Regions from separate parts of the Ventrimonas sp. genome, predicted to be linked through region 1. Evidence: riboswitches for the same ligand, from Rfam matches in the RefSeq annotation. Region 1 holds a riboswitch; the other holds the start of a gene.

Evidence for each region. Region 1 has a riboswitch for cobalamin ahead of ACMP1L_RS01735 (sirohydrochlorin cobaltochelatase). Riboswitches for the same ligand answer to the same signal wherever they lie in the genome.
Region 2: linked by a shared signal. The riboswitch ahead of ACMP1L_RS08120 (ABC transporter substrate-binding protein) and the one ahead of ACMP1L_RS01735 (sirohydrochlorin cobaltochelatase) in region 1 are both predicted to bind cobalamin.

What each region holds. Positions count from the first base shown of each region.
Region 1 is NZ_DBFCCJ010000012.1:16,860-21,568, reverse strand. Features, by position in the region: gene adhE (bifunctional acetaldehyde-CoA/alcohol dehydrogenase) at 1-452, shown strand, start outside; gene ACMP1L_RS01750 (TetR/AcrR family transcriptional regulator) at 645-1,223, shown strand; gene ACMP1L_RS01745 (hypothetical protein) at 1,225-1,425, shown strand; gene ACMP1L_RS01740 (hypothetical protein) at 1,451-1,585, shown strand; cobalamin riboswitch at 1,915-2,133, shown strand; gene ACMP1L_RS01735 (sirohydrochlorin cobaltochelatase) at 2,292-3,320, shown strand; gene ACMP1L_RS01730 (hypothetical protein) at 3,397-4,311, shown strand; gene ACMP1L_RS01725 (ABC transporter substrate-binding protein) at 4,377-4,709, shown strand, end outside.
Region 2 is NZ_DBFCCJ010000045.1:46,333-51,041, forward strand. Features, by position in the region: gene ACMP1L_RS08105 (GNAT family N-acetyltransferase) at 17-523, opposite strand; gene ACMP1L_RS08110 (ABC transporter ATP-binding protein) at 678-1,460, opposite strand; gene ACMP1L_RS08115 (FecCD family ABC transporter permease) at 1,457-2,524, opposite strand; gene ACMP1L_RS08120 (ABC transporter substrate-binding protein) at 2,586-3,677, opposite strand; cobalamin riboswitch at 3,874-4,065, opposite strand; gene ACMP1L_RS08125 (MATE family efflux transporter) at 4,184-4,709, shown strand, end outside.

The DNA of each region.
Region 1 (4,709 bases):
TTGCAAACGCATTCTTAGGTGTCTGCCATTCTATGGCACACAAGCTGGGCGCGTTCCATCACCTGCCGCATGGTATCGCTAACGCACTGCTGATTTCTCTGGTTGTAGAGTATAACTCTGCTGAGTGCCCAAGAAAGATGGGAACCTTCTCTCAGTACCAGTATCCGCATACCATGGCCCGTTATGCAGAGTGTGCACGTTTCGTTGGCATTCAGGCAAAGACGGATGAAGAGGCAGTGAAGAAGCTCATTGAGAAGATTGAGGAGCTGAAAGCAGCAGTCGGCGTGAAGAAGACTATTGCTGAGTATGGTGTAGATGAAAAATACTTCCTGGATACTCTGGATGCCATGGTAGAACAGGCATTTGATGACCAGTGCACCGGCGCAAACCCGAGATACCCGCTGATGAGTGAAATCAAAGAAATGTACTTAAGAGCTTACTACGGAAAATAAAATAAGAAAAATGGGAACGTCCCGGACGATATGTGAAACGCGTCCGGGGCGTTTTTGTTTTAATTATATAGAAAATTGCCTCCTATGAAATAAAAACGCTCCGCGAGAAAGTATAATAAAATCTTGACATAACTAATGAAATTAGTCTACAATAAAAACTAATATCATTAGTTTACGGGAAGGGAAAAGAACATGGCTCACAAAGGATTGAATCTGGATGTGGTGGTGAAGGCAGCGGCAGAATTGATTGAGCAGCAGGGAAGGGATGCATTTTCCATGCGGCTTCTGGCAGAGCAGTTGGGGATAAAGACGGCTTCACTTTACAATCATGTGGATAATATGGAAATGCTTCTGGCAGAGGTCTGCAGGTATGGCCTGTGTCTTCAGAATGAGATGGAGATGCAGGCCATGGAGGGAAGGCATGGAGAAGATGCCGTACGCCAGCTGGCAGACACATACAGAAACTTTGCGAAAAAACATCGGGAGCTATACTGGCTGATCATGGCCATGTCGGCAAAAGATAAGCGAGTGCGGGATGACGCGGCGGTTCTGTTTACAGACCCGTTAAAAAAAATGCTGGAAGATTTTCATTTAAAAGAAGAGGAAAGCATTCATTACCGGCGTTTATTTCGGGCCATAGTCCATGGATTTGTGGCGCAGGAGGAGCAGGGGTTCTTCTCCCACTATCCGGCGGCGGTGGATGACAGCTTTCATTTTGCGGTGCAGTGCTATATCGAAAGCCTGAAACAGGGCGAAAAGAGGTGTTCTTAACATGGAAAAAGGAAAAAAGAATGAGGAACTGTTTTGCAGCATGCCGGTTCCACAGGCGATTCTGACGCTGGCTGTGCCTCTGTTTATGTTTATGACAGCGCTCGCGAATTTGTTTGGTGTGGGAGGGGCGAGCCTGATCTCACGCTTTTTGGGAGGTGGAGAACGCAAAAAGGCATCACGCTGCGGCGCATTCTGCATCTGAACAGCCGCAGGGATTTCTGTTTTGTATGCTGGATGCGATCCGCACTCTGTGTGTCTTCAGCCTTGGCGTGGCCCTGGCCATTGCGGTGCTTCTGTATACACAGGCGTCTGCCGTGAGCAGGCTGTTCATCAATAACCGTGAGACGGTAGCGTATGGCTGAAGATTTTTGCGGATTATCTGCTCTGCCAGCCCCATGACATTTTTTGCACTGACTGTGTTTCAGGCCACCGGAAAAAAGAGACAGCCCATTATTCTGTCCGTGCTGCGCAAGGGAACGGTGGATGTGCCATTTATGCTTCTGTTTAACCATATATTCGGGATTCGCGGTGTGGCCTGGGCAACTCCGGTGGCTGAAATAATATCTCTGTTGGTCGCTGCGGTAATGGTCGTTCCGTATATCAGAAAACTGGCCAGGGGGCAGGAGATATAAAAGAGAAAATAATGCTTTTTCATTGCCTTTTCCATGTGTGGATGGTATGATGAGGACATATCGAAAATAGGACAGCAGGTGCCGGAATCGGATAGAAGGATTTCGGGTAAAAGGGAAGCAGGTGGAAAACCTGCGCGATCTCGTCACTGTAAGCAGGGAGCACCGGATTATGCGCATGTCAAAACGGCATGGCAGCCACTGGTTTTTGAAGACTGGGAAGGTAATCTGAAGTGTGTGGAGCTGCGAGCCAGGAAACCTGCCTGCTGTTGGTACAGGAGCATTCCAGACCACGAGGACTTGGTCGTGCCGCAGGATCTTTTCAGAATTTTTCTCAGGGTTGTTCAGGCCATTGTTCGTGGTATGTTCCGGGTATTCCAAAATCGATAGTGTCAGTACGGATGGTTTTATACCATACCATTTTAGAGGAGGACGTATCATGAAGAAGAGAACACTGACAGCATTATTTGCAGTGACTGCGCTTTCTGCTGCGATGATGGCAGGCTGTGCGGGAAAGGCAGAGAAAGAAGCGGCAACCACAGCGGAGGAAACCACGACTGAGGCGGCAGAGGAAACTACCGAGGCTGAGACGAAAGAAGCTCCGGCTGAGGAGGAAGACGAAGAAAATTACGATACTGGAGATGCATCTATGGACAACACAAGAAATCAGGATGAGATCGGAGAACAGGAGCTGTTGGTAGTAAGCTTCGGAACCAGCTACAACGACAGCCGCCGTCTTACCATCGGAGCGATCGAGAACGCAATGGAAAAGGCATTTCCGGATTATTCTGTAAGACGTGGCTTTACCAGCCAGATCATCATTGATCATGTGAAATCCAGAGATGATGTAACGATCGATAACGTAGATGAGGCATTAAAGCGTGCCGTTGACAATAAAGTAAAGACCCTGGTCATCCAGCCGACCCATCTGATGAACGGCCTGGAGTACAACGATCTTGCAGACGAAGTGGCACAGTATTCTGACGCATTTGATAAAGTAGCCATCGGCCAGCCGCTGTTAACCAGTGATGACGATTTCAAGACAGTGATCAAGGCAATTACGGAGGCTACCGCTGAGTATGATGACGGTGAGACCGCAATCTGCTTCATGGGTCACGGTACTGAGGCTGACTCCAATGCTGTTTACGCAAAAATGCAGGATATGCTTGCTTCTGAGGGTTATGAGCATTACTATGTAGGTACCGTAGAGGCGGAGCCGAGCCTGGAAGATGTTATCGCTAAAGTGAAAGAGGGCGAGTACAAGAAGGTTGTTCTGGAGCCGCTCATGATCGTTGCCGGTGACCATGCAAATAACGATATGGCAGGCGATGAGGATGGTTCCTGGAAGAAGGAGTTTGAGAAAGCGGGTTACGATGTAACCTGTCTGGTTCGTGGCTTAGGCGAGTTAGAGCCGATCCAGCAGCTGTTTACAGAGCATGCGCAGGCAGCTATCGACAGCCTGAAGTAATCAAATAGTATAAAAATAAGACAGAGAATGGGCGGCGGATGGAATTCCGGCCGCCCGTTTTGATAGGGATGAAAATATGAGAAAAAATATATACGGAATTATGGCATCAGTATGCTTAAGCAGTGTACTGGCAGCAGGCTGCGGTGGAAAAAATCAGGCAGAGACACTGCCGGCACAGAGCAGCGAGACAATGTCGGTACAGGTAAGTGAGACCGTGGCAGCGACGGAAGAGACTGCAGAGCAGCAGAGTGTTGGGACCGAAGGGATGACACCGGTTTTGGCGTCAGAATTAAGAGATGGAGTGTACCAGATTCAGGTGGATTCCAGCTCCAGCATGTTTCGGATCGAGGCATGCGAACTGACTGTGAAGGATGGCAGTATGACGGCCGATATGAAGATGGGAGGTACCGGTTATCTGAAGCTTTACATGGGAACCGGGGAAGAAGCGGCAAAGGCGCCGGAGGAGAAGATGATCCCATTTGAGGAAGCTGCGGATGGGAGCCATCATTTCACGGTTCCGGTGGAAGCATTGGATAAGGAACTGGACTGCGCCGCATTCAGCAAGAAGAAAGAAAAATGGTATGACCGTGTTCTGGTATTTCGGGCGGATTCTCTTCCGGCTGATGCGCTGACGGATGCGGCCCAGGTGACAGCAGAGAGTCTGGGACTGGCCGATGGCTGCTATACTGTGGAGGTGTCCATGGAGGGAGGATCCGGCAGGGTGAGCGTGGAATCTCCGGCGAAGCTGGTCGTAAAGGATCAGAAGGCGGTTGCAGAGGTTGTGTGGAGCAGTCCGAACTACGATTATATGAAGGTTGGAGAGGAAAAATTCCTTCCGGTCAATCAGGGCGGAGAAACTTCTGTGTTTGAAATCCCGGTAACGGTGTTTGACCGGAAGATGGCGGTAGCAGCCGATACTACGGCTATGAGTACGCCCCATGAGATTGAATACACGCTGCTGTTTGATTCTGCGAGTATCAAGACAGAATGAGAAAGCAGATTGAACAGTGTGCGAACCGTAACAGAGTGAGGGCAGATATGAGGAAATGTGGGAATATGTGCTTGTACCGCAGGGCCTTGACCGGAGTGCTTGCAGTGCTTCTTGCTGTGGAAATTTCGGCCTGCGGTGGGAAGGCGAAGCCAGGGCAGGAGACGGGAGTGAGTCAGAAAGCAGAAATAACTCAGGAGAAGGCTTCTGCTCCGGTCTGGAAGGACATGAGGCCGGAGCGCAGTATGGAGCTTTCCTATGCGAAGCAGTTTTCGGTGGATTATTATGACGGCGGCTACGATCTGATTCAGGTGCAGGATGACAGTACCTGTCTGGTGGTGCCGGAAGGAGCTGCCGTGCCGGAGGGGCTTCCAGCCTCGATTACTGTTTTGCAAAAACCG
Region 2 (4,709 bases), on a different contig from region 1:
TAGTTTCAGTCCGGGATCATGATACTCCGTACTTGTACACACTCCGGTAGAGCACATTTTTTATTGCTTCAAATGTCTCCCGCGTAATGGCCTCTCCATATGTCATAATCCGCAGCGGCACCGGGGATTTTCCTTTGGAAATGGGTGGCTGGATATAAGGATATTCGTTAAATACAAACCCATTGCGTTCATAAAAGCCAATGCGTCTGCGGGTTAATTCATCTTCCGGAAGTTCCACCTCCAGGCAGATTGGTTTCTGGTACTGTTTTACCAGTTCCTGCAGCATGGCGGAGCCGGTCCCGCTGTTGCGAAGGGCTGGATCTACTGCGAAATGCTCGATGTAGATGAAAGATTCAAATTCCCAGACGGCAAGAAAGCCTGCTGGCATATAATAAATCCGGTATTCCGGTTCTTCAAAAAGCGCAAGCTGCTCGTCATAAGGGCGATATTCGTCATCCGAGAAGCTAGCCTGCATAATGCGGTAGATTTCTGGGAAATCAGTTTCATTGATTCGTTGCAACATAAAACAACTCCTTTATACATACTCATCTTTGTCTATGAAAAAAAGAGACCTGAGTTTCGTCTGATCCGCGGTCTCTTCTCTCTCACAAAACTATTTCTACTATAGCTTTCTTCCATCTTTTCGTCAAGCAGGCATATCTGTCCGCGGTTCCGGTTCAGCCCTTTTCCTTCACCCACCCCGGCAGATAATAAATCTGCATCTTCCCGGTGGCTGCATTTCTTGTCACCTGGGCTTCGATGCCAAAGTACTTTCGGATATTTTCTTTCGTCAGCACCTCTTCCGGTGTGCCGCGGTCTACAATCTTTCCCTGGTACAGAAAAATGATCCTGTCACAGTAAAGCGCAGCCAGATTCAGGTCATGGATAGAGGAGAATACCGTGACATCCTGATTCCTTAAAATGTCCATGATCTGATACTGATAGCTGACATCCAGGTGGTTGGTCGGCTCGTCCAGGACAATGTAGCGGCTTTCCTGCATCAGTACCCGGGCCAGGAGGACACGCTGTTTTTCTCCGCCGGAAAGACTTAAATAGGAGCGTGTTTCATAGCCGCTCAGTCCTACTTCCCGAAGGCATTTTTCACAAAGCTCCCGGTCCTTTGCCGTATCTCCCTCCAGAAATTTCTTGTGGGCGTAACGTCCGAACATAACCATATCTCGAACGGTAAAATCAAATTCCAGCTGATTTTCCTGCGCCATGACCGCCAGTTCTCCCGCCAGTTTTTTAGCTGAAAGGTCCATGATATCTTTCCCATCCAGAAAGACGGTCTGCCCCTTAGGCTTATAGGTCCGGTAGATATGCTTCAGCAGTGTGGACTTGCCGCAGCCATTCGGTCCAACCAGTCCAACAAATTCCCCCTCTTTGATTTCGAGGGAAATCTGATCCAGGATCCGCTCATTTCCGATTTCATAATCCAGATTTTTTACAGCTAAGCTCATCGGCCCACACTTCCTTTCCGAATCAGATACAGGAAAAACGGAGCTCCAAAAAATGCCGCAATGACACCGATCGGAAGCTCTTCCGGCGCAATGATGATGCGGGAGATCAGATCCGCGATCATGGCAAAGAGACCACCGCCCAGAATAGACATTGGGATCAGATGCTTATGGCCGGAACCCACAAAGCCACGCATCACATGAGGCACCACAAGTCCTGCAAAGCCGATGACACCGCTGACAGAAACAACCACGCCGGTCAGCACGGTAGAGGCCAGAATGATCAGCAGCTTGATGCGTCTGGTATCTGCTCCCAGCGTCTCTGCCACATCATCTCCCAGAAGAAGAATGTCCAGCTCCCGCGCAAATAACAGAATCACTGCCATCATAACAACAGACACGATGAACACATATTTTACCCGGCTCCAGGTAGCTCCGCTTAAGGAGCCTACCATCCAGTAAAGCGCCATCTTGGTCTTATCGGAACCATTGTTAAACCCGTAAACGATCAGATTCGTCAGTGCGGAGAACAAGGCGGAAGTGGCAATTCCGGCCAGCACCAGCTGGGTAGAGGTAATCCTCCCTTTTACAGACGCAATACTCAGAGAAAGACTGATGGCCACAGCCGCACCCAGCGTCGCACCAAAAATCACGGAATAACCGCCCATAAAGCTGAACAGGCCGAGAATGATGACGCTGACTGCTCCGGCAGAGGCACCGGAAGAAATTCCCAGCACATAGGGATCTGCCAGTGGATTTTTTGTGAGTGCCTGCATCAGCACACCGCAAAGAGACAGGCCTGCTCCCACAATAAATGCCATGATAACCCTCGGAAAACGGATGTTCCAGATGATATTTTCTGTTTTCTGCTCCCAGGACACCGCAAAAATATCCTTTCCAGATGTCTTATTTGCCAGAATCTTTACGATCTCATCCGGTGACACATGGATGGCGCCCAGGGTCACGGAGATGGTCGTTACTGCCGCGATCAGAAGCAGAACCATCAGAAGTGTACCTATAAAACGTCCAGTTTCCCGGTCACTTTTTTTACTGATTTCTGATTTCATGTTTTCTCCAAAAACAGGGACTTCCCATGCAGGAAATTCCTCATATTCCAACAGTTTCTGATTAGAACTTATCCGGATACAGCTGCTTTGCGATCTCTCTGACTGCCTCTGCGGAACCTGCAGAACCCTGCATATCACTGCAGCATGCAGAATAGATTTTTCCCTCTTTGACTGCTCTTAAATCTTTGGTAAACTCGTTGGTCTCCAGGAAATTTTTCTTCTCAGAAATGTCACCGGTATAGTCCAGGATCAGAATTACATCCGGGTCACGCTCTACCACTTCCTCCCAGGACGGAGTAGCCCATCCAGCCTCAATGTCATCGAAAATGGAGATACCGCCAGCCCGCTTGATGATATCACCCGGCATACCCTGACATGCGGTAAACGGTGCATCCTCACCGGAATCGTATGCAAAAACAGTCACCGGATTCTGGTAAACATCATCCCCCAGCGTGTCTTTTACTTCCTGAAGCGTATCCTTCATAGCCTGGATCTTCTCAGATGCCACATCCTCTACTTTAAAGATTTTCCCAAGTGTCTCATAATCTTTGTACAGCTCCTCAAAGGTTGCCTTATCCGAGCATACATAAGGGAAATACATTGCGATTCCGTTGGCATCACAGAACTCTTTTCCAAAGTTTTTATCGGAAAATACAGAATCCCAGCCCATCAGGAAATCACATCCGGTTGCCACCAGCTCCTCTTTGGAAAGATTGGATATGCCCTTTCCTGCCTCTAACAGCTGCGGCACCTTATCTCTTGCCGGATACTGGGAAACAGTGCTCCAGCAGCTTCCCTTGGTGTAACCGGCCATCTGGTCTTCCAGACCGAGATCAAAGAAGAAATCTGCCATCTGATCGCCGGAAGCAACCACTGCGGACGGCTTCTCGGTGAAGGTATATTCTACGTTCTCACCCAGACCGGAACGCTCCAGGTTTAAGGTAATGGTAACCGGCTCATATGCCTCATCTGCGGTGGAATCGCCAGCTGCTTCCGTCACCTCCGTGCTGCTCTCCGCAGGCTCTGCTGCGGTGCTCTCTGCTGCCGCTGCAGCTGTTGTTGCGATATCTGCGCTCTTTGCGCCGCATCCGGCTGTCAGACCTGCAGTTATGCAGGCAGCCATAGTTAAGATTACCAGTTTCTTGTTTCTCATAATTGTTTTCCTCCTGATGTTGAAATTTTTTTTCGTATCACCCATGCAGGAACGCGATGCAAAAATGTGGCCTGCGACACATATTGACAAAATAAAAGCACCATCCGGCTTATTAAAAGTAAACCGGATGATGCACCGTATTTTTGCATCCAGGGCAGACTCCGCCCTTGTTTCCCTTGCCTTGTCATGGACCGTGACAGCAAAAGCGGAAAAAGCAGGTCTTCTGGCTTGCGCGGCAATATTGTCTGGTTTCTTCCCATTTTTCATATAAAACAGTGAAATCCAGACTGCCCTTCATGCGCTTACAGCGGCGGCACCGCACGGGACTCACACCCGTTTCCCTTTTCACCGGCCCCGAACGGCCGACACTTATTCCGTAGGATAGTTTACGGCATGAGGGAAAAACTGTCAACTGGATTTCGTTTTACCGTTCTGATATTATAATGGACTTAATCCTTTTTTTCCAGTATAATCAAATCAGAATCGAACGATAAGGAGCTATACAAATGGAACGCAATTTGACTACCGGCAGTATCCCAAAAACCATTTTCTCTTTCTCACTGCCATACTTTCTTTCCTATTTTTTACAGACCCTGTACGGCACCGCAGATCTGCTCATCATCGGACAGTTTAACTCTGTAGACAGCACCACCGCTGTCTCTATCGGCAGTCAGGTCATGCACATGCTTACCGTCATGATCGTAGGGCTGGCTATGGGCACCACGGTTATGACCGGACGTGCAGTGGGCGCGCAGGACCGCAGGCAGGTGAACCTGGCCGTCGGCAACACGGCATCTTTGTTCATGCTGCTGTCCGTTGCTCTGACCGCAATCCTGCTCTGTTTTGTAAAACCCATTGTGGCTGTCATGTCCACCCCGGAGGAAGCTGTCAGCAGTACCATCAGCTACCTGACCATCTGTTTTCTCGGTATCCCGTTTATCACAGCCTACAACATCATCAGCTCCATTTTCCGCGGCATAGGAGACTCGAAGAGTCCTATGTTTTTCATTGCGATTGCCTGTGCTTTTAATA